DNA from 3 places in the Xanthobacter sp. genome. Region 1 is predicted to be linked to each of the others. Evidence: riboswitches for the same ligand, from Rfam matches in the RefSeq annotation. Region 1 holds a riboswitch; each other region holds the start of a gene.
What was found. A riboswitch is a leader RNA that binds a small molecule or an ion and turns the genes downstream of it on or off. The one in region 1 is predicted to bind cobalamin.
Positions count from the first base shown of each region.

Region 2: it holds a riboswitch for cobalamin, as region 1 does, so the genes downstream of both, ACE3QW_RS10575 (ribonucleoside-diphosphate reductase subunit alpha) here and metE (5-methyltetrahydropteroyltriglutamate--homocysteine S-methyltransferase) in region 1, are expected to answer to the same signal.
Region 3: it holds a riboswitch for cobalamin, as region 1 does, so the genes downstream of both, ACE3QW_RS19320 (DUF1636 family protein) here and metE (5-methyltetrahydropteroyltriglutamate--homocysteine S-methyltransferase) in region 1, are expected to answer to the same signal.

Region 1 is NZ_JAYRPE010000045.1:38-10,445, forward strand. It holds partial or broken gene ACE3QW_RS13700 (citrate/2-methylcitrate synthase) at 45-197, opposite strand; gene ACE3QW_RS13705 (hypothetical protein) at 351-833, shown strand; cobalamin riboswitch at 968-1,166, shown strand; gene metE (5-methyltetrahydropteroyltriglutamate--homocysteine S-methyltransferase) at 1,283-3,640, shown strand; gene ACE3QW_RS13715 (cysteine-rich CWC family protein) at 3,796-4,011, opposite strand; gene ACE3QW_RS13720 (aldo/keto reductase) at 4,232-5,287, opposite strand; gene ACE3QW_RS13725 (DUF3088 domain-containing protein) at 5,348-5,692, opposite strand; gene ACE3QW_RS13730 (TauD/TfdA dioxygenase family protein) at 5,797-6,771, opposite strand; gene ACE3QW_RS13735 (ABC transporter substrate-binding protein) at 6,975-8,621, shown strand; gene ACE3QW_RS13740 (ABC transporter permease) at 8,624-9,610, shown strand; gene ACE3QW_RS13745 (ABC transporter permease) at 9,610-10,408, shown strand, end outside.
Region 2 is NZ_JAYRPE010000028.1:5,977-16,384, reverse strand. It holds gene ACE3QW_RS10595 (cytochrome b) at 1-73, shown strand, start outside; gene ACE3QW_RS10590 (multidrug efflux RND transporter permease subunit) at 109-3,216, opposite strand; gene ACE3QW_RS10585 (efflux RND transporter periplasmic adaptor subunit) at 3,216-4,334, opposite strand; gene ACE3QW_RS10580 (ribonucleotide-diphosphate reductase subunit beta) at 4,561-5,679, opposite strand; gene ACE3QW_RS10575 (ribonucleoside-diphosphate reductase subunit alpha) at 5,703-8,564, opposite strand; cobalamin riboswitch at 8,718-8,916, opposite strand; gene ACE3QW_RS10570 (short-chain fatty acyl-CoA regulator family protein) at 9,471-10,408, opposite strand, start outside.
Region 3 is NZ_JAYRPE010000067.1:2,468-12,875, forward strand. It holds gene cobW (cobalamin biosynthesis protein CobW) at 1-927, opposite strand, end outside; gene ACE3QW_RS19320 (DUF1636 family protein) at 924-1,442, opposite strand; cobalamin riboswitch at 1,501-1,702, opposite strand; gene glyS (glycine--tRNA ligase subunit beta) at 1,914-4,148, opposite strand; gene ACE3QW_RS19330 (MFS transporter) at 4,367-5,674, opposite strand; gene ACE3QW_RS19335 (MFS transporter) at 5,702-7,030, opposite strand; gene ACE3QW_RS19340 (glycine--tRNA ligase subunit alpha) at 7,114-8,043, opposite strand; gene ACE3QW_RS19345 (hypothetical protein) at 8,256-8,504, shown strand; gene ACE3QW_RS19350 (TRAP transporter substrate-binding protein) at 8,748-9,839, opposite strand; gene ACE3QW_RS19355 (Mrp/NBP35 family ATP-binding protein) at 10,023-10,408, opposite strand, start outside.

The DNA.
Region 1 (10,408 bases):
GGCGGGGCGATCGGATGCGACGAGATAGGGCATGTGTCTCTCCTTCAGGCCGCGCGGACGGCGGCGCGACCGCGCGCTTCCAGCGGCACGAACACCTGGTGCTCTGGCCCCACATAATTGGCCGATGGGCGGATGATCTTGTTGTCGGCGCGCTGCTCCAGAATGTGCGCGCTCCAACCCGACGTGCGGGCGATGACGGATATGACCGCACGTGGTCTAGGATTTAAGGGTAACAGCAATCTAAATCGCCCAAATCTGCCGCGTTCCGCGGGCATGGAGACCCCCAAGGCTCAAGTTTCTCTCGTGGCAGCGAAGTTGTTGTCTAGTGCAAGCTTTTGTCGAGGTTTTACATGGGTCAGCCCGGCAGAGTGACGACGGAAAAAGAGGGTGCACATGTGTTGGTTCGCCTCACATGGAATGATCTCCCACCCATCGATCGAGACCGCCGCATCAGAGCATCGGAAGGCCTCGCGAGGCTCATGGCGCGAAAGCTCGACGGCGGTGATTATGCGGTTGGCGAAGGATGGATATCGTTCAGGGTTCCCGATCCCGGAGAGCGCCGGCTTGAGGCGTTTACCAAGCGGATGGAGACTCGTATCGGCGAGATACTGTTCGCCCCGCTTACCCCGAAAGCCGTTGACAGGGCTCTTGGCATCACTCCCAGAGAGCGCATTCGTTGGTACAAGGATGGGCGCCTTCCCACCTGCGGCCGGGAAAAAACCGACCATGGCGACCGCACAATTCAGTTCCCTATGTTTCCATTTGCAAATATCGCCAGCATTCAGGCGAACCCCGAGATTATCTCCGGTTGGAGGGTTCAGGATGCCCTGTAGTGGCTCCCCCTCGCCGAAGTCGTCCCGAAGGCATTCCTCCAATCCAGCCGAGACCCATGTCCACACAGCATTCGATCTCCATTTTCCGATATAAAGATGTCCTTATATGTCGTTGACGTGCTGGCGTTTGGCGCGTACGTTGACCGCGTCGTGGTTCTCTGGGCCGTTTGTGGCACCGGAGCTAAGAGGGAAGCCGGTTTAATGCCGGCGCTGCCCCCGCAACTGTAAGCGGCGAGCTGACGTCCATTCGTGTCACTGGGAGCAATCCTGGGAAGACGGACGACCGGCCGAGACCCGTGAGCCAGGAGACCTGCCCCGACAACATACGTACTCGGGCGGGGTGTCCCGGTGGTGCGCTTGGGTCTCGGCTGGCTCGCGCCCACCGCGCCCTGACGCGGCTGCCATGGCCTTCGCCCATTCAACGGAAGGGTTGAAGAGCCGTGACGACCATCACCACACCACCCCCCGCCATTCCCGTGGCCACGCTCGGGACGCCCCGCATCGGTCCACGCCGGGAGCTGAAGGCGGCGCTTGAAAGCTATTGGGCCGGGAAGACCGGCGACGCGGAGCTGCTGGACGTCTCTGCGTCCCTGCGGGCCGCGAACTGGGCCCGCCAGAAGGCGCGCGGCGTGACCGTGATCCCGTCCAACGACTTCTCTCTCTACGATCAGGTGTTGGACACCAGCGTGATGGTCGGCGCCATTCCGGAAGTCTATGGCTGGCGCGGTGGAAAAGTCCCGCTCTCGGTCTATTTCGCCATGGCCCGGGGCGCTGATGGCGCGGCGTCCGAGGCCTCCTGTGGCCATTCCCATCACCGGGACGGAGGTGCAGGGCAGGGGGCGCCGGCGCAGGAAATGACGAAGTGGTTCGACACCAATTATCATTACATGGTGCCGGAATTCGCTCCGAACCAGACCTTCCAGCTCGCCAGCCTGAAGGCGGTGGACGAGTATCGCGAGGCCAAAGCCCTCGGCTATGAAACCCGGCCGGTACTGCTCGGACCCGTCACCTTCCTGAAGCTCGGCAAGAGCAAGGAGGCGGGCTTCGATCCCCTGAGCCTCCTCGGCAACATCCTGCCGGTCTATGTGGATGTGCTCCGCCGCCTGTCCGCCAACGGCGCCGAGTGGGTGCAGATCGACGAGCCCTGTCTCGTGCTCGATCTCGACGATGCTGCGCGTGACGCCCTGCGGCGTGCTTATGCCTCCATCGCGCACGCTCTGCCCAACCTGAAGATCATGCTCGCCACCTATTTCGGCGCGCTCGGCGACAATCTCGATGCGGCCCTGTCCTTGCCGGTTGCCGGCCTCCATGTGGATCTGGTGCGTGCGCCGGAACAGCTTGAGGCGGTGGTTGAGAAGGCCCGTCCGGGCCTCGTGCTGTCGCTTGGGGCCATCGACGGGCGCAACATCTGGCGTGCGAACCTGCCGGCGCTCGCGGAACGTCTGAAGCGAGTGGTTGCACGGCGCGGCACCGATCATGTGCAGCTTGCTCCCTCATGCTCGCTTCTCCACGTACCGGTGGATCTCGAGCAGGAGACCGATCTCGATCCGGACCTGAAGTCCTGGCTCGCCTTCTCGCTGCAGAAGATGGACGAGCTTGCCGTGCTCTCGGCCGCGCTTTCGGGGGACCGCGTGCGGGTGAAGGACGCGCTGGATGCCTCCGCCGCGGCAGCTGAAGCGCGTCGGACTTCGCCCAAGGTGCACAACGCGGCAGTCGCGGCACGAACCAGCGCGGTCACGGCCGCCATGGCCCGCCGCACGAGCCCGTTCAGCACGCGTGCCGAACTCCAGCGCAAGCGCTTCGGCCTTCCCGCCTTTCCCACCACCACCATCGGCTCATTCCCGCAAACCGCCAAGGTGCGCCAGGCCCGTTCGGCTCATGCCAAGGGTGCGCTCAGCGATGACGCTTACACCCAGTTCCTGCGCGAGGAGACCGCGCGCGCAGTGCGGTGGCAGGAGAACATCGGCCTCGACGTGCTGGTCCACGGCGAGTTCGAACGTAATGACATGGTTCAGTATTTCGGCGAGCAACTCTCCGGTTTCGCCTTCACCAAGCACGGCTGGGTCCAGAGCTACGGTTCACGCTATGTGCGGCCGCCCATCCTGTTCGGCGACGTCGCCCGCCCGGCGCCCATGACCGTGGAGTGGTGGCGCTACGCCCAGTCGCTGACGCAGAAGCCGCTCAAGGGTATGCTCACCGGGCCGGTCACCATCCTCAACTGGTCGTTTGTGCGCAATGACCTTCCGCGCAGCGCTGCATGCCGGCAGATCGCCCTCGCCATCCGCGACGAGGTGGAAGATCTGGAGCAGGCGGGCGCCGCCATGATCCAGATCGACGAGGCGGCCCTGCGCGAGGGACTGCCGCTGCGCCGGAGCCAGTGGGGTGAATATCTCCGGTGGGCGGTGGAGTGCTTCCGTCTGTGCTCGTCCGGCGTCGGCGACCAGACGCAGATCCACACCCACATGTGCTATTCCGAGTTCAACGACATTATCGATGCCATCGGTGCCATGGACGCGGACGTCATCTCCATCGAGACCTCGCGCTCGAAGATGGAGCTGCTCGACGCCTTCCGCAGCTACAAGTACCCGAACGAGATCGGGCCCGGCGTCTACGACATCCATTCCCCCCGCGTGCCCGCCGTCTCCGAAATGACGGATCTGCTGTCCCGTGCCCGCCAGCGGCTGGACGACAGCCAGATCTGGATCAATCCCGATTGCGGCCTGAAGACCCGCAAATGGGAGGAGGTGAAGCCCGCGCTCGTCAACATGGTCGCCGCCGCGCGGGCTATCAGGTCAGCCACGAACTGATCCGAAACAGGCAGGCGCGGGCGGACAGCCTGCGCCTGCCATGAAGGCGCCGCCTGACCACGGGTTGGATCGCGCATCGTTCAAATCCGCCAGCCGGGCGGCGCAGCATACCTAAGGGTCCGTCCTCTGCAGCAGGTGAGCGTTCGAAAGGGTAGTCAGGACTTGCAGGGGGGTCGTCCGGGCTGCTGATGCCTGATCTCGCGTTGCAGACACTCTGGGCAAAGGCAATCCCCTTCGGCCTGCCTGACCTCCAGTTTTGGCAGATCCTGGCACCAGCACCATGAATCGGAACCGGAGGACGCCGATCCGCACGTGAATTCAGCGCCGCATCTTTCGCAGAGCAGCCGACGGATCGGAACGACAACAGGCACGGCATCGCCTCGCGCTTAATCGCGGATCGGCGTCCCAGCGCTGGCAGCCTCTTGAAACTGGGACCGGTGTAACCCGCAGACGATCATATTGCTTCCCATCATGGAAGATGGAAGCTCTATCTCAGAACCTGGTCAGGCCGATGGGCCGGGCGCTGCGCGGCTTCTGCCTGAACGCCCCGGATGCACCGCCGCCCACCTGCGGACGGCGGTGCGAAACCGTTCAGGGTGCAGGGTTTCCGTGCAGTTGGTGCAGGGCGTCGATGCGGTCTTCGATCTCCGGCGTCAGGGTCACGTCGAGCGCGCCGAGATCTTCCTCCAGTTGCGCGAGGGTGGTGGCGCCGATGATGTTGGAGGTCACGAACGGCCGGCTGGTGACGAAGGCGAGGGCGAGCTGGGCGGGCGTCAGGCCCAGCTCGCGGGCGAGGGCTACATAGGCGCGCACCGCTTCTTCCGTGCCGGGCTTCTCGTAACGCTGGGTGCGGTTGAACAGCGTTTTTCGGGCGCCGGCGGGCAGGGCGCCGTCGAGATATTTGCCTGTCAGAAAGCCCTGCGCCAGTGGCGAATAGGCGAGCAGGCCCACGTCCTCGCGCTGGTGGAATTCGGCAAGGCCGGTCTCATAGGTGCGGTTCACGAGGTTGTAAGCGTTCTGCACCGAGGCGACGCGCGGGCCGATGCCCTTTTCCGCTGCGGCGAGGAAGGCGGATAGGCCCCAGGCGGTCTCGTTGGAGAGGCCGACATGGCGCACCTTCCCGGCCTTCACCAAGGCATCGAGGGCGGCCAGCGTCTCCTCCACCGTCACCTCCGGGCCATCACCGCCGCCGCGCGCGCGGGTGGTGGCGCGCTGGCCGAACAGGGGCACGGCGCGATCGGGCCAGTGAAGCTGGTAGAGGTCGATATAGTCGGTGCCGAGGCGCTTCAGCGAGCCTTCGACGGCCTCGGTGATGTTCTTCGCATCAAGCCGCGTGGTGGTGCCGTCGGCGCGGAAATAGGTGGCGTCCGAGCGGCCCACCACCTTGGTGGCGATCACCACCTTGTCGCGGCTGCCGCGCGCCTTCAGCCAGGAGCCGATGATGCGCTCGGTGGCGCCCTGCGTCTCGGCCTTGGGCGGGATAGGATAAAGCTCGGCAGCGTCGATGAGATTGATGCCGCGGTCGCGGGCGATGTCGAGCTGGGCGTGGCCCTCGGCCTCGGTGTTCTGCTCGCCGAACGTCATGGTGCCGAGCGCGATGGACGACACCGTGATGCCGGTGCGCCCGAGGGGGCGATAATCAAGCATGGGGAAATGGAAATCCACAGGAGGGAACGGCGCGGAGGGTGGCTGCGCGGGCTGGCCGCGTCAATGCGGGAACGGAACGCCGTGGCGCTCGGCGATCAGCTCCAGGATGCGGCGGGTGTCGGTGACGAAACGGTAGGTGCCGTAGGCCTGCGCATCCGCCGGGAGGGGCGCCGCGTCGCCTAGGATGAGGACGGGCAGGCCCTGATTGTCCGGCCCGAGCAGCGCCACCACCTCGGCGCGCGGCCGCAGGAAGGAGACGCGCTTCACGGTGATGCGGCTGGCAAGACCCGGATTACTCGCAAGCACCCCCTCGATCTGGTTGCAGTCGGGGCAGAAGAAGCGCCGGCCGGGCTTCTGCGGATCAGTGAAACCGGGGGCGAGGAGGATGAGGAAGTCGCGGCTCATGGGGTGGGGCGTCCGGTGGCAGGGAAAACCTGGGCTGATGAAAAAGGCGGGCCCGCGCGGGTGAGGCGCAGGCCCGTGAGGCGGGGAGGAGGGGAAAAAGGGCGTCAGGCGGTGCCGGCGGTGAAGGCCTCCAGCGGCTCGCCCTCGATGATGGTGGACGGGCGCCCGTCCACACCCACCGGCACATCACCCTTGAGGGTGATGCGGTAGAGCTGGCGGTCGAAGTCGAGCGCATAGATGTCGCGCGGGGCGAGGTGCGCGGTGGTGCGGTTATCCCAGAAAGCGATGGAGCCCGGCCGCCAGCGGAAGCGCACGGTGAATTCCGGCCGCGTGATGTGCTCGAACAGCAGCTCCAGCAGTTGCTGGCTCTCGCGCGGGGTGAGGCCGGTGATGCTCTTGAGGAAAGAGGGGCTGACGAACAGCACCCGCTCGCCCGTCTCCGGGATGACGCGCACCAGAGGATGCTCGCTCACCAGCGGACGGCGGCGGTTCTTCTCCTTGAAGTCGGCCGTGCCGGCCTGCCCCTCGGGCGGGGCGAAGGCGTGGATGCCGCGCAGGGTATCGACGAAGCCGCGCAGGGTGGGGGAGAGCGCCTCATAGGCCACGGCGAGGTTGGTCCAGAAGGTGTCGCCGCCATAGGGCGGGATGGTGACGCCGCGCAGGATGGACGCTGCGGGCGGGTTCACCGCGGCGGTCACGTCCGTGTGCCAGCCGGTCCAGGGGCGGATCAGCGGCTCGCCGGTATGGCGCGTGGCGAAGCGGTCGCGGCCGATGGAATAGACCTGCGGATAGCCTTCCACGAAGCCGAACACGGGATGGCCGATGGTGGGCGCGCCGAAGGCCGAGGCCAGCGCCACATGCTCGGCATGGCTCAGCGGCTGGTCGCGGAAGAACACCACCTTCCACTTCAGCAGCGCGGCGCGGATTTCGTCCACCACTTCCGGCGACGGCGGGCGGGAGAGGTCCGGCGCCTCGATCTCCGCGCCGATGTGGCCGGTGAGGGGATGCACGGCGATGTGGCGCGGCGGCAGGTCGACGAAACCGCCTTCGCTGGAGGAGATGGGCGCGGCGCTCGGCATCGGTTTTCCTTTCCTGATAGGCGGTTGGCGCGGGCGGTGGCCGCACGCGCCGGCGCGCCGGATGGTCCCCGACGCGGGCGGCTCGACAATAATCTATCTTTTTCATCGATTTTATCAAAAAATAATTGACGCCCCGGAGCCGGGCCATATCGTTGGGTCTCGCGATGCCCCCATCGCGCTTCCCGCAGCCAAGGAGACCCGGCATGGCCCCGCCGCCCGCAGACGCATTCCCGTTCCTCGCCCCGCCTCCGCGTCGGGCGGTTCTGAAGGGGCTTCTGGCGGCGGCGTGCGTGATCGCGGCGTCGGCCGGGACGCCGTCATTCGCTGGGGAGACCGAGGTCGCCTCCCAGCCGGTGCGCGGCGGCGTGCTGCGCTTTCTGGTGGAGCACGAACCCTCGACGCTGGTGACCATCGCCCATACGGCGGGGCCGACCCAGCGCGTGTCGCCCAAGGTGACGGAGGGCCTCCTCACCTACGATCTCGACTTCAACCCCAAGCCCGCGCTGGCGACGGAATGGAGCGTGAGCCCCGACGGGCTGACCTACATTTTCAAGCTGCGCGAGGGGGTGAAGTGGCACGACGGGCGGGACTTCACCGCCGATGATGTGGCCTATTCCATCCAGCTCCTGAAGGAAGGCCACCCGCGCGGCCGCGCCACCTTCGCCTCGGTGACGGCGGTGGAGACACCCGATCCGCACACCGCCATCATCCGCCTGTCGAAGCCGGCGCCCTATCTCCTCACTGCTCTCGACGCCAACGAATCGCCCATCGTGGCGAAGCACATCTACGAGGGGACGGATCCGCTCACCAACAAGAACGGCGCGGCGCCCATCGGCACCGGCCCGTTCATCTTCAGGGAATGGGTGCGCGGCAGCCACATCATCCTGGAGCGCAATCCCGATTACTGGGACAAGGGCAAGCCGTATCTGGACCGAATCGTGGTGCGCTTCATCGCCGACCAGAGCGCGCGCTCGGCGGCGTTCGAGGCGGGTGAGCTCGATCTCGCTGGCGGTCCGCCCGTGCCCTATGCGGACCTCGCCCGCGTTTCCGCCTTGCCGGGGCTCGGCGCCGAGACGCGCGGCTATGAATATGCCGGGCGGATGACCCAGCTCTATTTCAACTTCGAGCGGCCCATCCTTCAGGACAAGCGGGTACGCCTCGCCATCGCCCACGCCATCGATCAGCAGAAGCTCCTGGACGTGGTCTATTACGGCTATGGCGCGGTGGCGCCCTCGGTCATCAGCCCCAAGCTGAAGGCCTTCTACGACCCCGCGCTCAAGCCCTACGGCTTTGACCTGAAGGCCGCCAACCGCCTGCTGGACGAGGCCGGCTATCCCCGCAAGGCGGACGGCACACGCTTCGCGCTGAAGCTCTATGCCAACCCCTTCAACACCCAGGCGGCGGGCGATTTCGTGAAGCAGGCGCTGGCGAAGGTCGGCATCGCCGTGGACTTCCAGTTCTTCGATTTCTCCACCTACATCCAGAAGGCCTATACCGGCCGAGACTTCGATCTCACGCTCGAATCCTTGCAGAACCTGTTCGACCCCACCCTTGGCGTACAGCGCACCCTGTGGTCGAAGAATTTCCGAGTGGGCCTGCCCTTCTCCAACGCCTCCCACTACGCCAACCCGGAGGTGGACCGGCTGCTGGAGGCGGCGGCCATCGAGCCGGACCCGGCCAAGCGCCGCCAGCTATGGCTCGATTTCCAGAAGGTGGTCTACGCGGACGTCGCCGCCCTCGGCCTCATCGCTGTCGATGGCGTCACCATCTTCAACCGGAAGGTGAAGAACCATACCATCGGCGTCACCGGCGTCGATGCCTCCTTCGCCGACGTGTGGATCGAGAAATGACCATGCGCCGTCTGCCCCGCATCCTGAAAGCCGTGCGGCGCACGGCGCTGCAGGCGGTGCCGACCGTCATCGGCATTCTCATCCTCAACTTCTTCCTGTTGCGGCTGACGCCGGGCGATGCGGCCGACGCATTGGCCGGCGAGGCGGGCGCGGCGACGGTGGAGACGCTTGCCGCGCTGAAATCCAAGTTCGGGCTGGATCTGCCGGTGGCGGAACAGCTCGGCGGCTATCTCTGGAACCTCGCCCATTTCAGCCTCGGCGTCTCGCCGCGCTACAACCAGCCGGTGGCGGAGCTGATCGCCGCGCGGCTGCCCAACACACTGAGCCTGATGGGCCTCGCCCTCGTCTTCGCGCTCCTCATCGGCATCACGCTCGGCGCGCTCATGGCGACGTTCGCCGGGCGGCCCACGGACCGGGTGCTGAGCGTCCTCGCGTTGCTGTTCTATTCCATCCCGAGCTTCTGGATCGGGCTGATGCTCATCGTTCTGTTCTCGGTGAAGCTCGGCTGGCTGCCCACCGGCGGGGCCGAGACCATCGGCGCGAACCTCACCGGCTGGGAGGCGGTGCTGGACCGGGCGCGCTACCAGATCCTGCCGGCGCTCTCCCTCGCCCTCTTTTATGTGGCCATTTACGCCCGCCTCACCCGCGACGACATGATCGAGGTGCGCACGCAGGACCATGTGCGCACGGCCCGTGCCAAGGGCCTCTCGCCCTTCGCCGTCACCCGCGATCACGTGCTGCGGAACGCGCTCATCCCCGTCACCACCATGGCCGGCATCCACCTCGCCGGCCTCATGGGCGGGGCGGTGGTGGTGGAGACCGTGTTCAGCTGGCCCGGCCTCGGCCGGCTCGCCTACGAGGCGGTAATGGGGCGGGACTTTCACGTGCTGCTCGGCATCCTGCTCCTGTCGTCGCTGCTGGTGGTGGCGGTGAACGCGGCCATCGACATCCTCCAAGCGGCGCTCGATCCGCGCATCGAGGTGCGCTGATGCACGGCACCGACACCTTCCCCAGCGGCGGCCTCGCCGCAAACCCCCGCGCATCCGACGCCGAGGACCGCGCGGCGGCCGCGGCGCTGGGCGCCGAGCGCGCTCAAGCCGCGCAGCCTGAGCCGGATTTCTGGCCCAACGTCCATGCGCCGGATGCTGCCCGCACTGTGACGGCGGACGTGGCGCGGCTGGCACCCGTTGGCCGGCGCCATGCGCTGCTCGTGTTCCTCTCCAATCCCACGGCGGTGGCGGGCCTCCTCATCCTCGCCGTCGTGGTGGGGGCGGCGCTGGCTGCCCCCGTGCTCTTCCCCGACGATCCGCTGGAGATGGCGGGCCGGCCGCTCCAGTGGCCGGGCCAGAACCCGCGCTTTCCGCTGGGCACCGACGCGCTGGGGCGCGACGTGCTGGCCGGGCTCGTCCACGGCGCGCGGGTGAGCCTGCTGGTGGGGGCCTCCGCGACATTGGCGGGGCTCCTCGCCGGCATTCTGGTGGGCGCCACGGCGGGCTATTTCGGCGGCGTGGTGGACGATGTGCTCTCCAAACTCATCGAGATTTTCCAGACGGTGCCGGGCTTCATCCTGCTCATCGTGCTGGTGGCCATCGCCCAGCCCTCGGTGCCAGCTATCGCGCTCGCCATCGCGGCGGTGTCGTGGCCGCAGGTGGCGCGCCTCGTGCGGGCACAGTTTCGCGCCATCAAGGAGAAGGATTTCGTCGCCGCCGCGCGGGCGCTGGGCTTCGGGCATGGGCGCATCATTTTCCGCGAGATCCTGCCCAATGCCCTGCCGCCGGTCATCGTGC
Region 2 (10,408 bases), on a different contig from region 1:
GCTGAAGCACCGTTTCGAGGACAGGAACGGCCCCACCGACGTTCTGCCGCGCATGTGGCGCAGCCGCGCCTGACGCCCTAACCCGGCCCAGCCGGGCCGGCCAAAGGCTCAGCCGCCGCGCCCGACCCGCCCGGCCAGCCGCTCCGCCAGCTTCGTCACGACGACGAAGAACACCGGCACGAAGAGGACGGCGAGGACGGTGGCACTGATCATGCCGCCGAAGACGCCCGTGCCGATGGACTGCTGGGTCTCGCTGCCCGCCCCGGAGGCGACCATCAGCGGCACGATGCCGAGCGTGAAGGCGAGGCTCGTCATCACGATGGGCCGTAGCCGCAGCTGCGCCGCTTCTACCGCCGCCTGCGCCGGATCGAGCCCCCGCGCGCGGGCGGCCCGGGCGAACTCGACGATCAGGATGGCGTTCTTGGCCGAAAGCCCGATGACGGTGACCAGCCCCACTGTGAAGAGCACGTCGTTCGGCATATCCCGCAGCATCACGGCGGCCACCGCGCCGATCAGGCCGAGCGGCACCACCAGCATGACGGCGAGCGGCACCGACCAGCTTTCGTAGAGCGCGGCGAGCACCAGAAACACCACCAGCATGGAGAGGGTGAGCAGCAGCGGCGCCTGCGCGCCAGCCTCCTGCTCCTGCAGCGACTGGCCGGTCCACGTGACGGCGAAGCCCGGCGGCAGCTGGCGCGCCAGCCTCTCCATTTCCCGCATGGCCTCTCCGCTGGAGCGGCCCGGCGCGGCGGCTCCGGTGATCCGCGCCGCCGGATAGCCGTTGTACCGCACGAGCTGGAGCGGGCCACTCTCCCACGCCGGCGCAGCGAGTTCCGACAGCTGCACGGAACGACCGGCGGCGTTGCGCACCTCGAGCCCCAGAATATCGTCGAGCGTCATCCGCGCCGCCGCGTCGGCCTGCACGATCACCTGCTGCACGCGTCCGAGATTGGTGAAATCGTTGACATAGGATGAGCCCATCGCCGCGCTGAGCGTGTCCGCGATGTCGGCGAAGGAGACGCCGAGGACCTGCGCCTTCAGCCGGTCGATGTGAAGCCGGATGCGGTTTCCGGGCGGCAGGCCCTCCTCATAGACGTCGGTGAGCACGGGGCTCGCGGCGGCCGCCGCCAGCAGCCGGTCCTTCGCCGCCGCGAGCGCGACCGGGCCACGGCCGGCGCGATCCTCCAGCCGCAGCGCGAAGCCGGAGGTCGTGCCGAGCCCGTCGATGGCCGGCGGCAGCATGCTGACGACACTGCCCTCGCGGACCGAGCGGGCGGCCGCGTTGGCCCGCGCCACTTCGTCGGCGGCGCTCGCACCCTGGCGCGCGTTCCAGTCCGTCAGAATGGTGTAGATCATGGCCGCGTTCGGGCCGGAGCCCGAGAAGCCGAACCCCATGATGCTCTCGGTGTGCCGGACGGCCGGCCGGGTGGCGTTGTGCCGTTCCATGGTCTCGACCGCCTCGCGCGTGCGGTTGGCGGTCGCGTCCGGCGGCAGCTGGATGGAGGTCAGGAAATAGCCCTGGTCCTCCTCCGGCAGGAAGGCCGAGGGCAACCGCGCGAAGGCGAGGCCGAGCAGCATCACGACCACCGCGAAACCCGCCATCATCCGCCAGGGCCGTCCCACCAGCCGGGCGACGCCGCGCGCGTAGCCGCGCGTCAGCCCCGCGAAGCACCGGTCGAACCAGCCGAAGACGCCCCGCTTCTCCCCATGCTCCCGCACCGGCCGGAGCATGGTCGCGCAGAGCGCCGGCGTGAGCGTGAGGGCAAGGAAGGCCGACAGCAGGATCGACACCGCCATCGTGAGCACGAACTGCCGATAGATGACGCCGACCGAGCCGCCCGCCAGCGCCATCGGCACGAACACCGCCGAGAGCACGAGCGTGATGCCGACCACCGCCCCGCTCATCTCGCCCATCGCCCGCAGCGTCGCCTCGCGCGGGGCGAGCCCCTCCTGCGCCATCAGCCGCTCGACGGTCTCGACTACCACGATGGCATCGTCGACGATGATGCCGATGGCCAGCACCATGCCGAACATGGTCAGCACGTTGATGGAATAGCCCGCCGCCAGCATCACCGCGAAGGTGCCGAGCAGCGCGATGGGCGCCACGATCGCCGGGATCAGGGTGCAGCGGACGTTCTGCAGGAACACGAACATCACCAGGAAGACCAGCGCCATGGCCTCCAGCAGGGTGACCAGCACCTTCTCGATGGAGACGCGCACGAAAGGCGCGGTGTCGAAGGGGATCGAGAATCCCATTCCCTCCGGCATCGCCTTGGCCAGCTCCGTCATCCGCGCGGCGATGGCCGATGAGGTCGTCACCGCGTTGGCGCCGGGCGCGAGCTGGACCGCGAGCGTCGCCACCGGCTTGCCGTTGGAGCGGGTCGCGAAGGCGTAGGATTGCGCGCCGAACTCCACCTGCGCGACCGCGCCGAGGGTGAGGGTCGATCCGTCCGGATGGGCGCGCAGCACGATGGCGCGGAACTCCTCGGGCGTCCTCAGCCGTCCATCGACCTCCAGCGGCACGGTGACCCGCTGGCCGGCGGTGGTCGGCTCGGCCCCGAGGGCGCCCGGCGCGATCTGCACGTTCTGCTGCGCGATTGCGGAGGTGACATCGCCGAAGGTGATTCCGTGGGCCGACAGCTTGACCGGATCGATCCAGATCCGCATCGCGCGCTCCGTCGCAAAGAGCTGGACACGCCCGACACCCGGCACGCGCTTGAGCTCGTCGGCGACGTTGCGCACGGCATAGTCGCCGAGGGACACCTCGTCATACGCCCCGCCGGGAGCGATGATATCCACCAGCAGCAGGAAGCCGGAGGCCGCCGCCTCGACCGTCAGGCCAAGCTGCCGGACCGCCTGCGGCAGGCGCGGCTCCACGGTCTTCAGGCGGTTCTGCACGTCGACCTGCGCCAGATCGGGGTTGGTGCCGGGCTTGAACGTCACGGTGATCGTGGCAGTGCCGGACGTGTCCGTCGCGCTCTCGAAATACAGGAGATTGCGCACGCTCGACAGTTCACGCTCGATCAGGCTGATGACCCCGTCACTCATCGTCTGCGGCGAGGCGCCGGGGTAGGTCGCATAGATGCTGATGCTGGGCGGCGCGATGGCGGGATAGCGCTCGGTAGGAAGCTGTGGGATGGCGATGGCCCCGGCGAGCGCGATGACGATCGCGATGACCCAGGCGAAGACCGGCCGGTCGATGAAGAAGGCGGGCATCAGCGCTGCGGCTCCGCATCCGCCACGCGCTCGCGCTGCCACGGCAAGGCGGTCACCTGGGCGCCCGGCTGGACATGGTCCTGCCCCTCCACGATCACCCGCTCGCCGGCGCGCAGCCCGCGCTCGACGACGATGCGCCCGTCGATCTGCGCGCCGGTCACGATCTCGCGCCGCGCCACCCGGCCGGGGTCCTCGACGATGCTGACGTGTTCCATGCCGTTGCCGTCGCGCTGCACCGCCTGCAGCGGCACCAGCAGGGCCTCGGGCCGCTTCTCCCGCAGCAGCCGCGCCCGCACGAACATGCCCGGGAGTAGCAGGCGCCCGGGATTGTCGGTCTCGACGCGCAGGATCACCTCGCCCGTGCCGGGGTCCACGCTGACCCCCGAGAACAGCAGCCGTCCGACCACAGGAAAGGCCTCGCCGTCCGCCGAGAGGATGTCCACCGCGCCCGCATCCGCCCCGTCGGCCCGCGCCAGCCGCCGCAGGGCTTCCAGGTGCCGCGCCGGCTGGCGCAGATCGACATAGACCCGGTCGATCTGCTGCACGATGGCGAGGGGCGAAGCGCCGCCGGGGGTCGCCAGCGCGCCCTCGCTCACAAGCGCGTGGTCGATGCGCCCGGCGATGGGCGCGCGGAGGGTGGCGAAGCCGAGATCGAGCGTCCGCCGCTCCAGCGCCGCCCGGCTGTGGGCGACATCGGCGGCGGCCTGAGCGCGCGCGGCGATGGCATCCTCATGCGCCTGCTGGGTGGCGGTGTTGGTCTTGAGAAGCGCCTCGACGCGCCTCACCTGCGCCTCGGCCCGGTCGAGCACCGCCTCGGCCCGGCGCAGGACCGCAGCTGCCATGTCGACTTCCGCGGCGAACGCGGCCGGGTCGATCTGGAACAGTGGCTGGCCCGCCCCGACCTCGCTCCCCTCCCGGAACAGCCGGTGCTGGATGATGCCGCCCACCTGCGGCCGGATTTCCGCGACGCGATAGGCCGCGACCCGGCCGGGCAGCACGTCGTGAATCGTAACGGCCTCGGGCCTCAGCTGCACGACCGAGACATTGACGGGTTCGGGAGGTGCCGCAGGCTGGCTCTCCCCGCAGGCCGCCAAGGCGAGCGCCCCTGCAAGAATCATGGGGTAGCACCGGGACCACACAAGGCCTCGGCGAGGAAGATCGGTTTTCATGGGCTGGGCTATTACGCAGCGTCATTGCCTAAAGATTACGATGAACAAAGAATTGTGGAATTCGCCTGCGGCAGGGTGTCATGCCGCGGGCGTGGGAGATGGGGAACGTGGCACACGCGACGCGGCCATTGTGCTGCGTCACGACAATCACCGCCGCGGCGGGAGGCAACCCCGCTCAATCCCAGGCGAGCGCACCGCCATTTTGGTACTCGATGACGCGGGTCTCGAAGAAGTTCTTCTCCTTCTTCAGGTCCATGGCCTCCGACATCCACGGGAAGGGGTTCTCCGCCTCTGCGAACACCGGGGCGAGGCCGAGCTGCGCGCAGCGCCGGTTGGCGATGAAGTGCATGTACTGCTCACAGAGCGCGGCATTCAGGCCGAGCAAGCCGCGGGGCATGGTGTCCCGGCCGTACGCCGCCTCGAGGTCTGCCGCATCCTTCAGCATCCCGCGCACCTCGTCCTGGAATGCCCGGGTCCACAAGTGCGGGTTCTCGATCTTGATCTGGTTGATCACGTCGATGCCGAAGTTCAGATGGATGCTCTCGTCGCGCAGGATGTACTGATACTGCTCGGCAATACCGACCATCTTGTTGCGGCGGCCGAGGGAGAGGATCTGCGCGAACCCCGTGTAGAACCACATGCCCTCGAACACCACGTAGAAGGCGACGAGGTCGCGCAGGAACTTCTGGTCCGCTTCCGGTGTGCCGGTGCGGAATTCCGGATCGTCGAGGCTCCGGGTGTGCCTGAGGGCCCACGCCGCCTTGTCGGTGATGGAGGGCACCTCCCGATACATGTTGAACAGCTCGCCCTCATCGAGGGCGAGGCTTTCGACGATGTACTGGAAGGTATGGGTGTGGATCGCCTCTTCGAACGCCTGTCGCAGCAGATACTGCCGGCATTCGGGATTGGTGAGGTGGCGGTAGATGGCGAGCACGATGTTGTTCGCCACCAGGCTCTCGGAGGCGGCGAAGAAGCCGAGATTGCGCTTCAGCATGCGCCGCTCGTCCTCGGTAAGGCCGTCGCGTGACTTCCACAGCGCGATATCCGCCTGCATGGACACCTCGGTGGGCATCCAGTGATTGTTGCAGCCGGACAGGTATTTTTCCCAAGCCCAATGGTACTTCATTGGCAAAAGCTGGTTCACGTCGGCGCGCGCATTGATCATGCGCTTCTCGTCCACGGTGACGCGGGCGCCGTTGCGGTCGATCTCCCCGAGGCCGGTGGCTTCGGAGGGACCGGCCGGAATGCCGGGCATGATGGCGGGCTGTGGCTTGGTGTCAGACCAGTCGAGCATGGTTTCTTGTCCTTGTCCGCCGGTCACTGGCAGGCTTCGCAGGTGGGGGCGTTGATGGCGCAGGCGTTGCCCCACGCTTCGCGATCGACAGCTTCGCCGGAAATGGCTGCGGGGAAAGCCGCGACCGCGGGCGAAACCGTGGCGGCGACGGCGTTGAGCTTGCCGTCGGTGCCCTTGAGCGTGGACTTCTCCACATGGGTGGCCGAGCGCGCCCTGAGATAATAGGTCGTCTTCAGCCCCCGCTTCCAGGCCAGGCGATAGAGCTCATCGAGCTTCTTGCCGGAAGGGCTGGCAATATAGAGGTTGAGGGACTGGGCCTGATCGATCCATTTCTGCCGGCGCTCGGCCGCCTCCACGAGCCAGGCCGGGTCGATCTCGAAGGCCGTGGCGTAGAGGTCCTTCAGGTCGTCCGGAATCCGGGCGATTTCGCCCAGGCTCCCATCGAAATATTTGAGATCTGAAACCATCACCTCGTCCCAGAGTCCGCGGGCCTTCAGGTCATGAACGAGAGCGGCATTCACCACGGTGAAGTCGCCTGACATGTTCGATTTGACATAGAGGTTCTGATACGCCGGCTCGATCGACTGGCTGACGCCGCAGATGTTGGAGATGGTGGCCGTGGGCGCGATGGCCATGCAGTTGGAATTGCGCATGCCGGTGGCAACCACCCGCTGGCGCAGGCTGTCCCAGTCGAGTGTCCGGGACCGGTCGAAATCCGCACCGCCGCGCGCCTCGGCGAGCCGTTCGAGGGAGTCGATGGGCAGGATGCCCTGCGACCAGAGCGAGCCCGCAAAGCTCGGATAGCGCCCGCGCTCGGCAGCGAGATCCACCGAGGCGGAGATGGCATGGAAGGAGATTGCCTCCATGCTCTCATCCGCGAAACGCACCGCCGCGTCCGAGCCGTAGGGAAGGCGAAGCGCCTGAAGCGCATCCTGGAAGCCCATGATGCCGAGGCCGACGGGACGATGCCGGAGGTTGGAGCGGCGCGCCTCGGGGATGGTGTAGAAATTGATGTCGATGACGTTGTCCAGCATCCGCATGGCGATGCGCACCGTGCGCGCCAGCTTCTCCATGTCCAGGCGGCCATCGGCGATATGGGAGAACAGGTTGACTGAGCCGAGGTTGCACACCGCCACCTCGTCGTCCGAGGTGTTCAGCGTGATTTCCGTGCAGAGATTGGAAGAATGCACCACGCCCGCATGCTGCTGCGGCGAGCGGATATTGCACGGGTCCTTGAAGGTGATCCAGGGATGGCCGGTCTCGAACAGCATGGTCAGCATGCGCCGCCACAGATCGAGCGCCCGCACCTGCTTGAAGACCTTCATTTCCCCCCGCGCGGCCCGCGCTTCATAGGCGAGATAGGCGGCCTTGAATGCGGGGCCGTAAAGGTCGTGGAGATCGGGCGTCTCATCGGGGGAGAACAGGGTCCATGCGCCGTCCTCTTCCACCCGCTCCATGAACATGTCCGGCACCCAGTTGGCGGTGTTCATGTCATGGGTGCGGCGGCGCTCGTCGCCGGTGTTCTTGCGCAGATCGAGGAAGTCCTCGATGTCCACATGCCAGGTTTCCAGATAGGCGCAGACCGCGCCCTTGCGCTTGCCGCCCTGGTTCACCGCGATGGCGGTGTCGTTCGCCACCTTCAGGAACGGCACCACGCCCTGGCTCTCGCCATTGGTCCCCTTGATGTGGGCGCCGAGGCCGCGCACCCGGGTCCAGTCATTGCCGAGGCCGCCGGAATATTTGGCGAGCAGCGCATTGTCCTTCACCGCCTTGAAGATGCCGTCGAGGTCATCCGCCACCGTGGTGAGGAAGCAGGAGGAGAGCTGGGCGCGCAGCGTCCCGGCATTGAACAATGTCGGTGTCGAGGCCATGAAGTCGAAGGAGGAGAGGAGATCGTAGAATTCGATCGCCCGCGCCTCCCGGTCGATCTCGCGCAACGCGAGGCCCATGGCGACACGCATGAAAAAGGCCTGCGGCAGCTCGAAGCGCGTGCCGCGCACATGCAGGAAATAGCGGTCGTAGAGCGTCTGGAAGCCCAGATAGTCGAAGGCGAGGTCCCGCTCCGGCTTGAGGGCGGCAGCCAGCCGGGAAAGGTCGAAGCGACCGAGCTCGGGATCGAGCAGGTCATTGGCAATGCCGGTCTTCACATAGGCGCTGAAATAATCGCCGTAGCGCTCCGCCATCTCGGCCTGCGTCGCCTGTTCCGGCCGGCCGGCGACGAAGCTGAGGGCCTCGCGGCGCAGCTTGTCCAGCAGGAGGCGCGCGCTGACCTTGGAATAGTTCGGCTCGGTCTCCACCAGCGTGCGCGCCGCCAGGATGGGCGCCTGCGCCAGTTCGTCCAGCGAGATGCCGTCATAGAGGTTGCGTCGCGCCTCGTTCAGCACCGCCGCGGCCGAGACGCCGTCGAGCCCGGCGCAGGCCTCGTCGATGACGGTGGAAAGGCGGGCGGCATCCAGCGGCACCAATGCGCCGTCGGCGGTCCTCACATGCAGCACGGCGGCGGCATCACCGCCCGGATGCGCCACGGCGAGGGCCTTCGCGCGTTCCCGTGCCCGCGCCTCGCGATAGAGCACATAGGCGCGGGCGACCTTGTGATGCTCCCCGCGCATGAGGGCCAGTTCCACCTGGTCCTGCACATCTTCGATATGAAAGGTGCGTCCGACGTCGGGGCGCCGGGTGAGGTTCGCCACGATCTGGTCGGTGAGCCCGGCCACAATGTCGTGGATGCGGCGGGACGCGGCAGCCGACTGTCCCTCCACGGCCAGGAACGCCTTGGTCAGGGCCACCCCGATCTTGGCGGCATCGAACGGCGTGACCGCCCCATTGCGGCGGATGAGCTGATAGCCGGGCGCGCTGGCGACCGCTTCAACGTCAGGGGCCGGCATGGAAAATCTGTGGCTGCCATTGGCATGGCGTTCGGCTGTCGCTGGCATCATCATCCCCGATGAATGTGGGGACGGAGAGCAGGCGGACGCATGCCGAAACAGGGGGAGGCGCACGCCACCCGCAGCAAGCGCCTCACCGGGACACCCCGCCCGTGGACGTACTGGTGTCGCGGCAGGTCTCCTGGCTCGCGGGTCATCATTCTTGTCCGTCTTCCCAAGGCCATGGGGCCTCAGTGACATGGGTGAACAAGAACTCGCCGCTTACAGTTGCGGGGGCAGCGCCGGCTTTGGACCGGCTTCCCTCTTAGCTCTCGATCTTGCGAGTCGAGAGACCGTGACCACCAGATTTAGTGGCTATTGCGGCGGCAATGTCAATACTTTGCGCCTGCGGAGTCCCCTCCCGCACGGACGGACCTGACGGCGGAGGTGCGACCTACGGGGATTTTCCCGCAGCCTGTTTGACCCCTCGCAATGCCCACCGGCGGCCGTCGTGCCGAAGATTGGCACGCTCTCCCACGCGATCTACTCTCGCGTGCGGCCGCAGATTTCCCGGGCGCCGTATCATGTCGCGCATGGGCTCCAGGCTGATGCGCATCGGGTGCCCGATCGGCTCATGAAATACAAGGTCACCGGCATCCGTGATGCCTCGCCTCAACGGACCTTGTCCACGGGTTGGTCCCGCGAACAAAGACGTCACCGGGCCACCAGACCCCGGAGAAATTGGCGCGCGGCAGACCGCCGCCGCGCGCCCGAACCCGACGGCCCTGTCAGCCTGCGATGTTTGCGCTCCATCGATGACCGATGGGGAACAGGAGCGGTCACACGCAAGGAACCCGATTCTTCAACCGGATAGGGCCCAACCATCGGTGTGATCGGGTGCTGGAGGTCAGAATATCCCTCGCCCTGTCACCCCTCGGAGTAGGGCGTGAAGACACTCCTATTCTCATCCACCGTCAGAAGGCGGCCGATCAGCGGGAAGGCACGCTGCGGGCATGACGGCCGCTCGCACACCTTGCATCCTGCACCGATGGGAATGGCCGCGCTGGGATCATCCAGAGCGAGGCCTTTGGAGTAAACCAGCCGTCCGGCGTGGCGGATGTCGCATCCGAGGCCGATGGCGAAGGTCTTCCCCGGATCACCATAGCCGCCGGCGGAGTGATGCACCGTACGAGCGATCCACAGATAGGTGCGCCCGTCGGGCATCTGCGCCAGCTGGGTGAGAATCCTTCCGGGTTGGGCGAATGCCTCGTAGACGTTCCACAACGGGCAGGTGCCACCCACCCGGGAGAAATGGAAATCGGTCGCCGACTGCCGCTTCGAAATATTTCCCGCCCGATCCACCCGAATGAAGAAGAAGGGCACGCCCGTCGCTCCCGGGCGCTGCAGCGAACTAAGACGATGGCAGATCGTCTCGAAGCCGACGCCGAAGCGTGCGCCGAGACGCTCGATGTCATAACGCTCCTGCTCCGCCGCGGCGACGAAGACGCGGTACGGCATCAGCAATGCACCGGCGAAGTAATTGGCAAGGCCGATCCGTGTGAGCGCTCGGGTTTCCTTCACGCCCGCCGATGCCTCTTCGGCAAGGCGTTCAATCAGCGCGCCCTGCTCCAGGAAAGCAAGCTGGGTGGCGATCTGGAACGCCCGCTGACCATCGTCGAGCCGGCGGGATAGGCGCAGGACCCGTTCACCGGGCAGAAAGCGGCGCTGTGCCGCCTTGTCTTCGGCGCGCTCGATCCGCACGCCATGACGCATGTCCATATACCGCGCGAGGCCCTCGGCCATGTCGCCGGGGATGAGCTGTCTCGCCTGCGCCAGTCGTTCGGCCGCGTCGTCCAGCTCGGCGA
Region 3 (10,408 bases), on a different contig from region 1:
GTGCGACACGCGCGGGCCGACGCCCTGCACGAGCAGGCGCAGCGGCTTGCCTTCCACGGCGGCGAAGCCCTTCACGCGCAGCACGTCCGGCGTCTCCGCCGCCTTCACCACGCGCGCCGCCAGCGCGGCGGGATCGGCGATCTCGGGCAAGGCCAGGACGATGCTCTCGAACTCGTCGTGGTCGTGGTCTTCCTCGTCGTCGTGATGGGTGCGGCGAGTGTCGATGACATCCTCCGCGCCGACGCCGAGGCCGAGCAGCACCGCCAGATCCACCTTGCCGCCGGAGGACCGCACCAGCTTCACCGCGCGCGGCAGGGCACCGGCCACCGCCTTCTCGGCGGCAATGAATCCGGCCGCATCGAGCAGATCGGACTTGGAGAGGATGACGAGATCGGCACAGGCGATCTGGTCCTCGAACACCTCTTCGACGGGATCGTCATGGTCGAGGCTCTCGTCCCCGGCCCGCTGCGCGTCCAGCGCGGCGAGATCGGGGGCGACGCGGCCTTCCGCCAGCGCCGGGCCGTCCACCACGGCGATCACGCCGTCCACCGTCACCCGGCCCTTGATGGCCGGCCACTGGAAGGCCTGCACCAGGGGCTTGGGCAAGGCGAGGCCGGAGGTCTCGATGAGGATGTGGTCCACCTTCGGCGCGCGGGCGAGGATCTGGTCCAGCGCCGGCACGAAATCATCCGCCACGGTGCAGCACAGGCAGCCGTTGGCCAGCTCCACGATGGAGCCCTCGTCGCAGCTCTCGATGCCGCAGCCCTTCAGGATCTCGCCATCGATGCCCACGTCGCCGAACTCGTTGACGATGACCGCGAGGCGCTTGCCGCCGGCATTCTCCAGCACATGGCGGATCAGCGTCGTCTTTCCGGCACCGAGGAAGCCGGTGACGATGGTGCAGGGCACGCGGGCGAGGGAGGTCATCGGGTCTCCTTGAGGGTGAGCGGGGGAACGCGCGCGACCATGCCGCGCTTGAGAGCATCCGGCCGGCCGCGCCAGGGCATCAGGCCGTCTGGCGAGCCGGCGAGAAGCGCGGCGCCGGTGAGAAGATCGGCGGCGCTGTCGGGGGAGAGGTCGCCGAACACATAGGTCCAGCCGTCGCGGCGGACCATGGCGGCGGAGAGCGCGCGCTTGCAATTGGCGAGGCAGGAAACGCCTTCGACCGTGACGCCTTCCACCGCGACGCCTTCGGGGAGGGACGCGGCGCAGGCGGAGGCGAGGAGGCGCGCGCCGTCGCGCTCGGCCAACTGCTGAGTTTCCTGTGGGGCTTCGCTGCCGGGGGCGCGGCAGGTGGTGCAGATGAGGAGGGTGACGGCGGGAGCAAGATCGCGCGCGGCTTCCGGTGCAGCCTGGGGCGCGCAACCGGCTTCCGGGCTTTCGCCACCCGGCTCGGGTGCTGTGCTGTCGGGAATCGCGCCGCGCTCCACCGAAACGTCCACGGGTGCGAGCGCCCGCGCGCACGGGCTCGAAGGGACGCAATACCGGAGCACCCCGCCCGGCGCGGACCTCGTCGAAGGCAGGTCTCCTGGCTCGCGGTTCACCGCCCCCGCCGCCTTCCCGGATTGCTCCAGTGGCGTCTGGCAGGGGCTCACCGCCGACAGTTGCGGGGGCAGCCGCGGCATTGGAAGCTCTTCGCCTCCGCACCGCATTCCCTTTTACGCCCGTGTGGGACCACGGGACCTTCGACGCCGCCACTAAAGGCAGTGGCGGGCGGGATTGTCAAATGAGGGCGTGGAAATGCGTTCGGCGGCTCGGATTCAACCCGTCATGGCCGGGCTTGTCCCGGCCATCCACGTCGGGCCGATAGGGCCATCGCCTGAAAGATGTTCCCAGCCCCACCACGTGGATGCCCGGGACAAGCCCGGGCATGACGGTGAGGGGGCGAGACAGCGCGCAATACGCCCCCTGCCCTACCCCTCGATGCGGTCGAAATCGGCGATGCCGCGGGTGGCGGCGCGGATTTCGTCGAGGAGCTTCAGGCGGTTCTCGCGCAGCGCGGGATCGGGGGCGTTCACCGTCACGGCGTCGAAGAAGGCATCCACCGGCTGGCGCAGGTCCGACAGCGCGGTCATGGCGGCCTCGAAATCCTCGGCCGCGACGGCCTTGGAAACGCGGGCCTTCACGTCCTCGATGGCGGCGGCGAGGTGCTCCTCGGCCGGCTCCTTGAGCAAAGCGGCAGAGGTGGGGCCGGCGAAGGCGCGGCCGTCCTTCTTCTCCTCGATGCGCAGGATGTTCACCGCGCGGCGATAGCCGGCGAGGAGGTTCCTGCCATCCTCGGTGGCGAGGAACCCGGCAAGCGCCTCCACGCGGCGGACGACGAGTAGGAGGTCGTCCTGCCCTTCGAGGGCGAAGACGGCATCGACGAGGTCGTGACGGGCACCGCGGTCGCGGAGGTAGACTTTCAGGCGGTCGGCGAAGAAGGCGAGGAGGTCGGAGGCCTGCTGGCGAGCGGCAGGGGCATAAAGCTCGGCCTCCAACGCCTCACCCTCGCGACCTCCCGCCATTAGGCGGCCTAATATTTCCTTCGCTGCGAGAGAGGGCTCATCCTTGGCGTCAGTCGAAGCCGCCTCTGCGCTAAACTTGCCATGCAAGTAGGCACGCTGGACGGCAAGTGGCAGCAACCTCCAAGAAAAGGGCATGGCTTCCAGAAGCTTAACCCGCAGCCCATTCTCCAGCACAATCCTAATCACCCCCAACGCCGCCCGCCGCAGCGCGTAAGGGTCCTTGCTCCCGGTCGGCTTCTCATCAATCGCCCAGAAGCCCACCAGCGTGTCGATCTTGTCCGCCAGCGCCACGGCCACGGAGACCGGCGCGGTGGGCACGCGATCGTTGGGGCCCTGCGGCTTGTAGTGCTCCTCGCAGGCGGCGGCGACCTCAGCCGGCAGGTTCTCGCCCTGCGCGTAGTAGCGGCCCATGAGGCCCTGCAGCTCGGGGAACTCGCCCACCACTTCCGTCAGCAGGTCCGCCTTCGCCACCAGAGCGGCCTCCTCGGCCAGCGCCACCGGAGCGCCGACCTTGGGGGCCAGCTCCTTGGCGAGGCGGACGATGCGCTCGATGCGCTCGGCCTGCGAGCCCAGCTTCTCGTGGAAGGTGATGGACTGGAACTTGGGCATGCGGCTGGCGAGGCCGTTCAGCCGGTCCGTGTCCCAGAAGAATTTCGCGTCCGAGAGGCGGGCGCGGATGACGCGCTCGTTGCCGGCGACGATGGCCGCGCCGCCGTCCGAGGCGACGAGGTTGGAGATGAGGATGAAACGGTTGGCGAGGCGCCCGGTCTTCGGGTCCTTCAGCACGAAACACTTCTGGTTGGCGCGGATGGTGGCGCGGATCACCTCGTCCGGAATGTCGAGAAAGCGTTCCTCGAACGATCCCATGAGCACCACGGGCCATTCCACCAGCCCGCATACCTCGTCCAGCAGGCCCTCGTCCTCCACCAGCTCAAGGCCAGCGGCGAGCGCGAGGTCCTTGGCGTCGTTGAGGATGATTTCCTTGCGACGATCGCGGTCGGCCACCACCTTGGCGGCCTCCAGCTTCGCCATCCAGTCGTCCAGCCGCTTCACGGTAAAGGGCTCGGGCGCCATGAAGCGGTGGCCGCGGGTGACGTTGGAGGCCTCGATGCCGTCCACCGAGAAATGCACCACCTCCGGCTCATCCCCCTCCGCCCCGAAGGTGGCGACGATGGAATGGAGCGGGCGCACCCAGCGCAACGTGCCGGAACCCCAGCGCATGGATTTCGGCCAGGGGAACTTGCGGATGATATCCGGCACGATCTCGGCCACCACCTCGGTGGTGGCGCGGCCGGGCTTTTCCACCACGGCCACGTAGAAATCGCGCTTCTTGGGGTCGGACTGGATGGTCGCCTGATCGAGGGAGGCGAGGCCCGCGCTTTTAAGGAAGCCGGCCACCGCCTGCTCGGGCGCGCCCACGCGCGGCCCCTTCTTCTCCTCCCGCTGGTCGGCCTGCCGGCCGGGCAGGCCGTGGACCGCGAGGGCGAGGCGGCGCGGCGTCACGAAGGCTTTCGCACCCTCGTAAAGCAGGCCGCGCTCCACCAAAGCGTCGGTGACGAGCTTCTTCAGCGCGTCGGCCGCCTGGGCCTGCATGCGGGCGGGGATTTCTTCGGAGAAGAGTTCGAGCAGAAGATCGGGCATCGGTTCGGGCTCGTCCTCCCCATGCGGGGAGGCTGGCGCTTGCGCGCGGCGGGTGAATTTCGCGGCCTGTGCCAGGGCGCGATCCGGGCGGATTGAAACAATCCGCCCGGATCGCGCTCTAAACTCAGGGAAGAGAACGCGTGATCCAATCAGATTGCGATGCAATCTGATTGGCGCGTGCTCTAGTGCCTTTCGGCCGCCGCGTCGAGGGGGCGGGCTCAGTCGAGGGAGCGGCCGCGCATCTCCGTGAGCCCCAGCGCGGCGATAAAGGCCACCGCGCCGCCGGCGATCATGAAGAAGGCCGGGGCCATGGCATCGCCGGTGAGACTCACCAGCAAGACCGCCACCATGGGCGCCGTGCCGCCGCCGAGGCCGAGGCCGAGATTCCAGCTCAGCCCTACCGCCGTGCAGCGGGTGTGGCGGGGAAACATCTCCACCAGCGCCACCGCCATGGGGCCACCATAGATGGAGACGATCACCGCAAAACCCAGCTGCCCCAGCAGCGCCAGCCCGGCCGAGCCGGAACCCAGCAGCAGGAACAGCGGCCAGGTAAACACGGCAAGACACAGGAATCCGCCGACGATGAGCGGCTTGCGGCCGATGCGATCGGACAGCGCGGCGAAGCCGAAGCACCCCGCCATCACCACCGCCATGCTCACGGCGTTCAGCTCCAGCGCCACATGGGGGGTGAAATGGTCCTGCTGCTGCAGCCAGGTGGCGAGATAAACGAAGGAGAGGTAATACGCGATGCCCAGCACGACATTGATGAGCGTCGCCCTGAGGATGCCGCCGCCACTCTCGCGGAAGGCCTCCACCACCGGCAGGGTCGGCCGGTGCACCGGTTTCACGTCGCGCGCCACCGTCCGGCGCAGGATGAGGGCGAAGCCGCCGAGCAGGCAGCCGAGCAGGAAGGGAATGCGCCAGCCCCAGGCGGCAAGGTCGTCCGCCGACATGAGGCCGGAGACGAGCGCCCCCACCGCCGAGCCCAGCAGCATCCCGCCATTGCAGCCGACGATGACCAGCGACGTCACCGCCCCCCGCCAGCGCACCTGCGCATTCTCCGCCAGGAAGACGGCGGAGGTCATGTATTCCCCGCCCACCGACAGCCCCTGCGCGAGGCGCAGCACCAGCAGCAGCACGGCGGAGAGCACGCCCGCCGTCTCATAGGTGGGCAAAAGGCCGACGCAGAAGGTTGAGATGCTCATGAGCGCGGCGGAGGACATGAGCGCCGCGCGCCGGCCCAGCCGGTCGCCGATATGGCCGAACAGCACCGAGCCCAAAGGCCGCATGAGGAAGGAGGCCGCGAACACGCCGAACACCGAGAGCATGGCCGCTGTCGGGCTCGACTCGGGGAAGAAGTTGCGGGCGAAGATGCTGGCGAGGAAGCCGTAGACGGCGAAATCGTACCATTCCAGCACGTTGCCGAGCATGCCGGCGGCCATCAGCCGGCGCGAGAGGACGGGCGCGCCGTCGGGCGCCATCCCGCCGGAGACGTCTTCGGCCTCGTTGTGCGCAATGCTGCTCATCGATCCGGTTCCTGCTCCGCTCAAGCGTTAGGGCCAATGGGAAGGTGCGTCCAGCACCCGGCCCCGGCGTTCGGCGAGGGCCGCGACGCCCACCAGAGCGACGGCCGCCAGCCCCATCAGGTGGACCGCCGGCGCCATGGTGAGGCCGAGGCCGGTCACGAAATAGGTGGCGAGCATGGGCGCGAAGCCGCCGGAGACGCCGATGCCGAGATTCCACGCAAAGCCCATGGCGCTGCACCGCACCGGCGTCTCGAACAGTTCCACCAGCAGCGCCGGCAGCGGGCTCGTGACCGCCGCGGCCATCACCGAGAAGACGAGCTGCGCGGCCAGCACTTCCGCCGGGTTTCCGCCACGCAGCAGCAGGAACAGCGGCCAGGAGAGAAGGACGAAGCCGGAAAGCCCCGCCGCCACGATCCGGCGCCGGCCGATGCGGTCCGACAGCGCGGCGAACAGCAGGCAGCAGATCACCGACACGATCAGCGCGAGGGTGGTGAAGGCAAGGGCGGTCGCGGGGGCAAGGCCGGCCTCCTGCTCCATATAAGTCGGCAGGTAGACAAACAGGAGATAGGTGTCGGCGCCGACGAACACGGTCACCAGCATCGCGGCGACGATGGAGCCGCCCGCCTCCCGGAAGGCCCGCCTCAGCGGCAGGCCCCTGGCCTTGCTGCCCCCGCGATCGCCGGGCCGGGGCCGGCGCAGCACCAGCGCGGTGATGCCCAGCACCGCGCCGAGCAGGAACGGCACCCGCCAGCCGAAGGCCTGCATCGCCTCCGCCGACAGGAGCGCGCTCAGCAGCGCGCACACGCCGGAGCCGATGAGCGTGCCGGTCTGTCCGCCCGCCGTGGAGAAGGCCGCCGTGAGCCCGCGATGGCGGGGCACGGCATGCTCGGCGAGATAGATGGAGGAGGTGGTGTATTCCCCACCGATGGACAGGCCCTGCAACAGTCGCAGGATGAGGAGCAGCAAGGGGGCGAGGACGCCGACGGTCGCATAGGTGGGCAACAGGCCGATGCCCACCGTGGCGCAGCTCATGACCGAGACCGAGGCGATGAGCGCGATGCGGGGGCCGAACCGGTCGCCCACATGGCCGAACAGGATCGCCCCCAAAGGCCGCATCAGGAAGGCCGCGCCGAACAGGCCGAAGGCGGAGATGAGCCCCACCAGCGCATCCTCGGCCGGAAAGAAGGTGCGGGCGAAGATGGGCGCGAGGAAGCCGTAGGAGGCGAAGTCGTACCACTCCAAGAGATTGCCGATAGCGCCTGCCGCGAGCAGGCGCGGCGACGCGCCGCCCGGATGGGACGCGTCCGGCGGCCGGATGCCGGACAGGTCACGGGTGCCGACATCGGTGGCGGTCATGGCGGGTCCGGACGACGGGCGGGTGCGGCTCCGTTTCAGCTAACACCAGGCCCCAGGCCGGGGCAATCCCTTACCGTTGCTCCTCAGGCGGCGGCGCCGCCGCCCGCCGTCTTCAGCCATGCGGCGCCGCAGGCCTTGGCGAGTTCCCGCACCCTCAGAATGTAGCTCTGCCGCTCGGTGACGGAGATCACGCCGCGCGCGTCCAAGAGGTTGAAGACGTGGGAGGCCTTGATGCACTGGTCATAGGCCGGCAGGGCCATGTCGTGCTTTTCGCCCTTGTCGCCGAAGGCCAGATACTTGTGGCAGGCGGCCTCGGCCATGCGGAACTGCTCGAACAGCATGTCCGTGTCGGCGGCCTCGAAATTGTGCCGGGAATATTCCCGCTCGGCCTGAAGGAACACGTCGCCGTAGGTGGTCTTCTCGGCGCCCTCGCGGCCGTTGAAATTCAGGTCGTAGACGTTCTCCACGCCCTGCACATACATGGCGAGGCGCTCGAGGCCGTAGGTGAGCTCACCCGAGACCGGCGAACACTCGAAGCCCGCGACCTGCTGGAAGTAGGTGAACTGCGACACCTCCATGCCGTCGCACCAGCATTCCCAGCCGAGGCCCCAGGCGCCCAGCGTCGGGCTCTCCCAGTCGTCTTCCACGAAGCGCACGTCGTGCAGCTTCAGGTCCACGCCGATGGCCGCCAGCGATTGCAGGTACAGCTCCTGCAGGTTCTCCGGCGAGGGCTTCAGGATGACCTGGAACTGGTAATAATGCTGGAGCCGGTTGGGGTTCTCGCCATAGCGGCCGTCCTTGGGGCGGCGCGAGGGCTGCACATAGGCCGCCTTCCAGTGCTTCGGCCCCAGCGCGCGGAGCGTGGTCGCGGGGTGGAAGGTGCCGGCGCCCACTTCCATGTCGTAGGGCTGGAGCACCACGCAGCCCTGGTCCGCCCAGAATCGCTGAAGGGTCAGGAGCAGCGCCTGGAACGAGCGGTCGGGGCGCATGTGGGCGGGAAGGCTCTCGTCGATCATTTCGGAACAGCTCGCAGCAACGTGACCCCGGCGCGCCCTCCCCGGCAGCGCGGGACGGGGGGCCTCAGGCGCGCGGACACTAGGCAGTGGCTGGGGCGATTGCAACGTGGGCGGGGCAACTTCGCTTTGGCCGGCTGAAAATCGGCACTGAACCGAAATGCGGTCTCCGCGGTTGTCCTGCCGTGCAGTCAATTGGAGGGAGACCCCGCATGAACATCGCGAAGTATGCCATTCCCGTCGCCGCCGCCGCCCTCATCGCCATGACCGGCGCCGCGAGCGCCCAGTCCGGCACCGCGCCCGGCCAGAACCCCCAGCGCGGCCCCGCGCAGGAAGGCGGACGCACCCAGGCCACCCCCGGCCCCAGCGGCAGCGGCATGACCGCGCCCGGCCCCGGCGTGCCGTCCACTCCGCATTCCGGCATGTCCGCGGGCCAGGATACCCACAAGGGACCGGCGTAGGAGGCCGGCCGCACGCAGGCGACGCCCGGCGGCTCGTCCAGCGGCAATGCGCCGGCGATGGACACCACCGGCACGGTGACGCCGCGGTCCGGCACCACGCCGGGCCAGGACCAGCACAAGGGTCCGGCGCAGGAAGGCGGCCGCACCCAGGCGACCCCCGGCGGCACGCGCTGAGCGTACTGAGCAAAGAAAAAGCCCCGGAGCCATGCTCCGGGGCTTTGACTTGACGCGCGGCGGCTTCGATCAGCCGCGGCTGCGGGCGCGGACCATGAAGTCGTCGTAGGTGAACTCGACGATCTGCCACCACAGATAGGCGTTGTTGCGGAACGTCTTCATGTCCTCGTAGATCTTCTTGAAGTCCTCGTTCTTGCCGCCGATTTCCTCATAGAGCTGCTGCGAGGCCTTGTAGGCGGCATCCATCACGTCGCTGGGATAGCGGCGCAGCTGGGTGCCGGCCTTCACGAGGCTCTGCACCGACACCGGGTTCTTGGCGTCGTAGCTTGCGAGCATGCTCTCGTTGGCCTGCGCCATGGCGGCGGTGAGGATGGACTTGTAGTTCTTCGGCAGCTCGGCGAGCTTGTCCTGGTTGACGAAGAAGTTGAGGGCGGCGGAGCCCTCCCACCAGCCCGGGAAGTAGTAATACTGGGCGACCTTGTAGAGGCCGAGCTTCTCGTCGTCATACGGGCCGACCCACTCGGCCGCGTCGATGGTGCCCTTCTCCAGCGCGGGATAGATGTCGCCGCCGGCGAGCTGCTGCGGCACCACGCCGAGCTTGGCGAGCACCTGACCGCCGATGCCGGCGATGCGCATCTTGAGGCCCTTGAGGTCCTCGACGGTCTTGATTTCCTTGCGGAACCAGCCGCCCATCTGGCCGCCGGTGTTGCCACCGGGGAACATCACGACGCCGTACTTCTTGTAGAATTCGTTGAGCAGGTTCATGCCGTTGCCGAACAGGAACCACGCGTTGATCTGGCGGGCGTTGAGGCCGAACGGCACGGCGGTGCCGAGGCCGAAGGTCGGGTCCTTGCCCACGTAGTAATACGACGCCGAGTGGCACATCTCGACGGTCTTGTTGGTGGTGGCGTCGAGCGCCTGCAGGCCGGGGACGATTTCACCCGCCGCGAACACCTGGATCTGGAACTTGCCGTCGGTCGCGTCGGCCACCTGCTTCGCCATCAGCTCGGCGGCGCCGTAGATGGTGTCGAGGGACTTGGGGAAGGACGACGTGCAGCGCCACTTCACTTCCGGCGCCGTCTGGGCGATCGCCGGCATGGCCACGGCTGCGGAAGCGGCGACACCCGCGCTGGCGGCGGTGAGGAACTCACGGCGTTTCATGGAGAACTCCCTGGGGCTCTTTCACATCGCAGCGCCGCTTCTATGGGCGGGCCGTCGTACCGCTTTTAGAGCACGCGCCGTTCGGGCTCAACGCGGAGGAAGGTATGAATCGCCGCGCGCCGGGGAAAAAATGCCCCGGCGGCTCAAATTCGCGGCACCGGATCGGCCGGTGCCGCCGGTGCGTCACTCGATGACGATGCGCGGCGCCTGCCGGGTCTGGGCGGTGGCCTTGTCGAGGGCCGCCTTCACACCGGTCGCCACATGCCGGTAGGCCGCCGCCTGCGGGCTGTCGGGATCGGAGATCAGGATCGGCAGGCCGGCGTCCGACATCTCGCGGATGCGCATGTGCAGCGGGATTTCGCCGAGGAACGGCACGCCCAGCTTGTCCGCCTCCGCATGGGCGCCGCCGTGGCCGAAGATGTCGGACCGGCCGCCGCAATGCGGGCAGATGAAGTGGGACATGTTCTCCACAACGCCGAGGATCGGCACGTTCACCCGCTCGAACATGGCGACGCCGCGCCGGGCGTCGATGAGCGCCAGATCCTGCGGGGTGGAGACGATGACGGCGC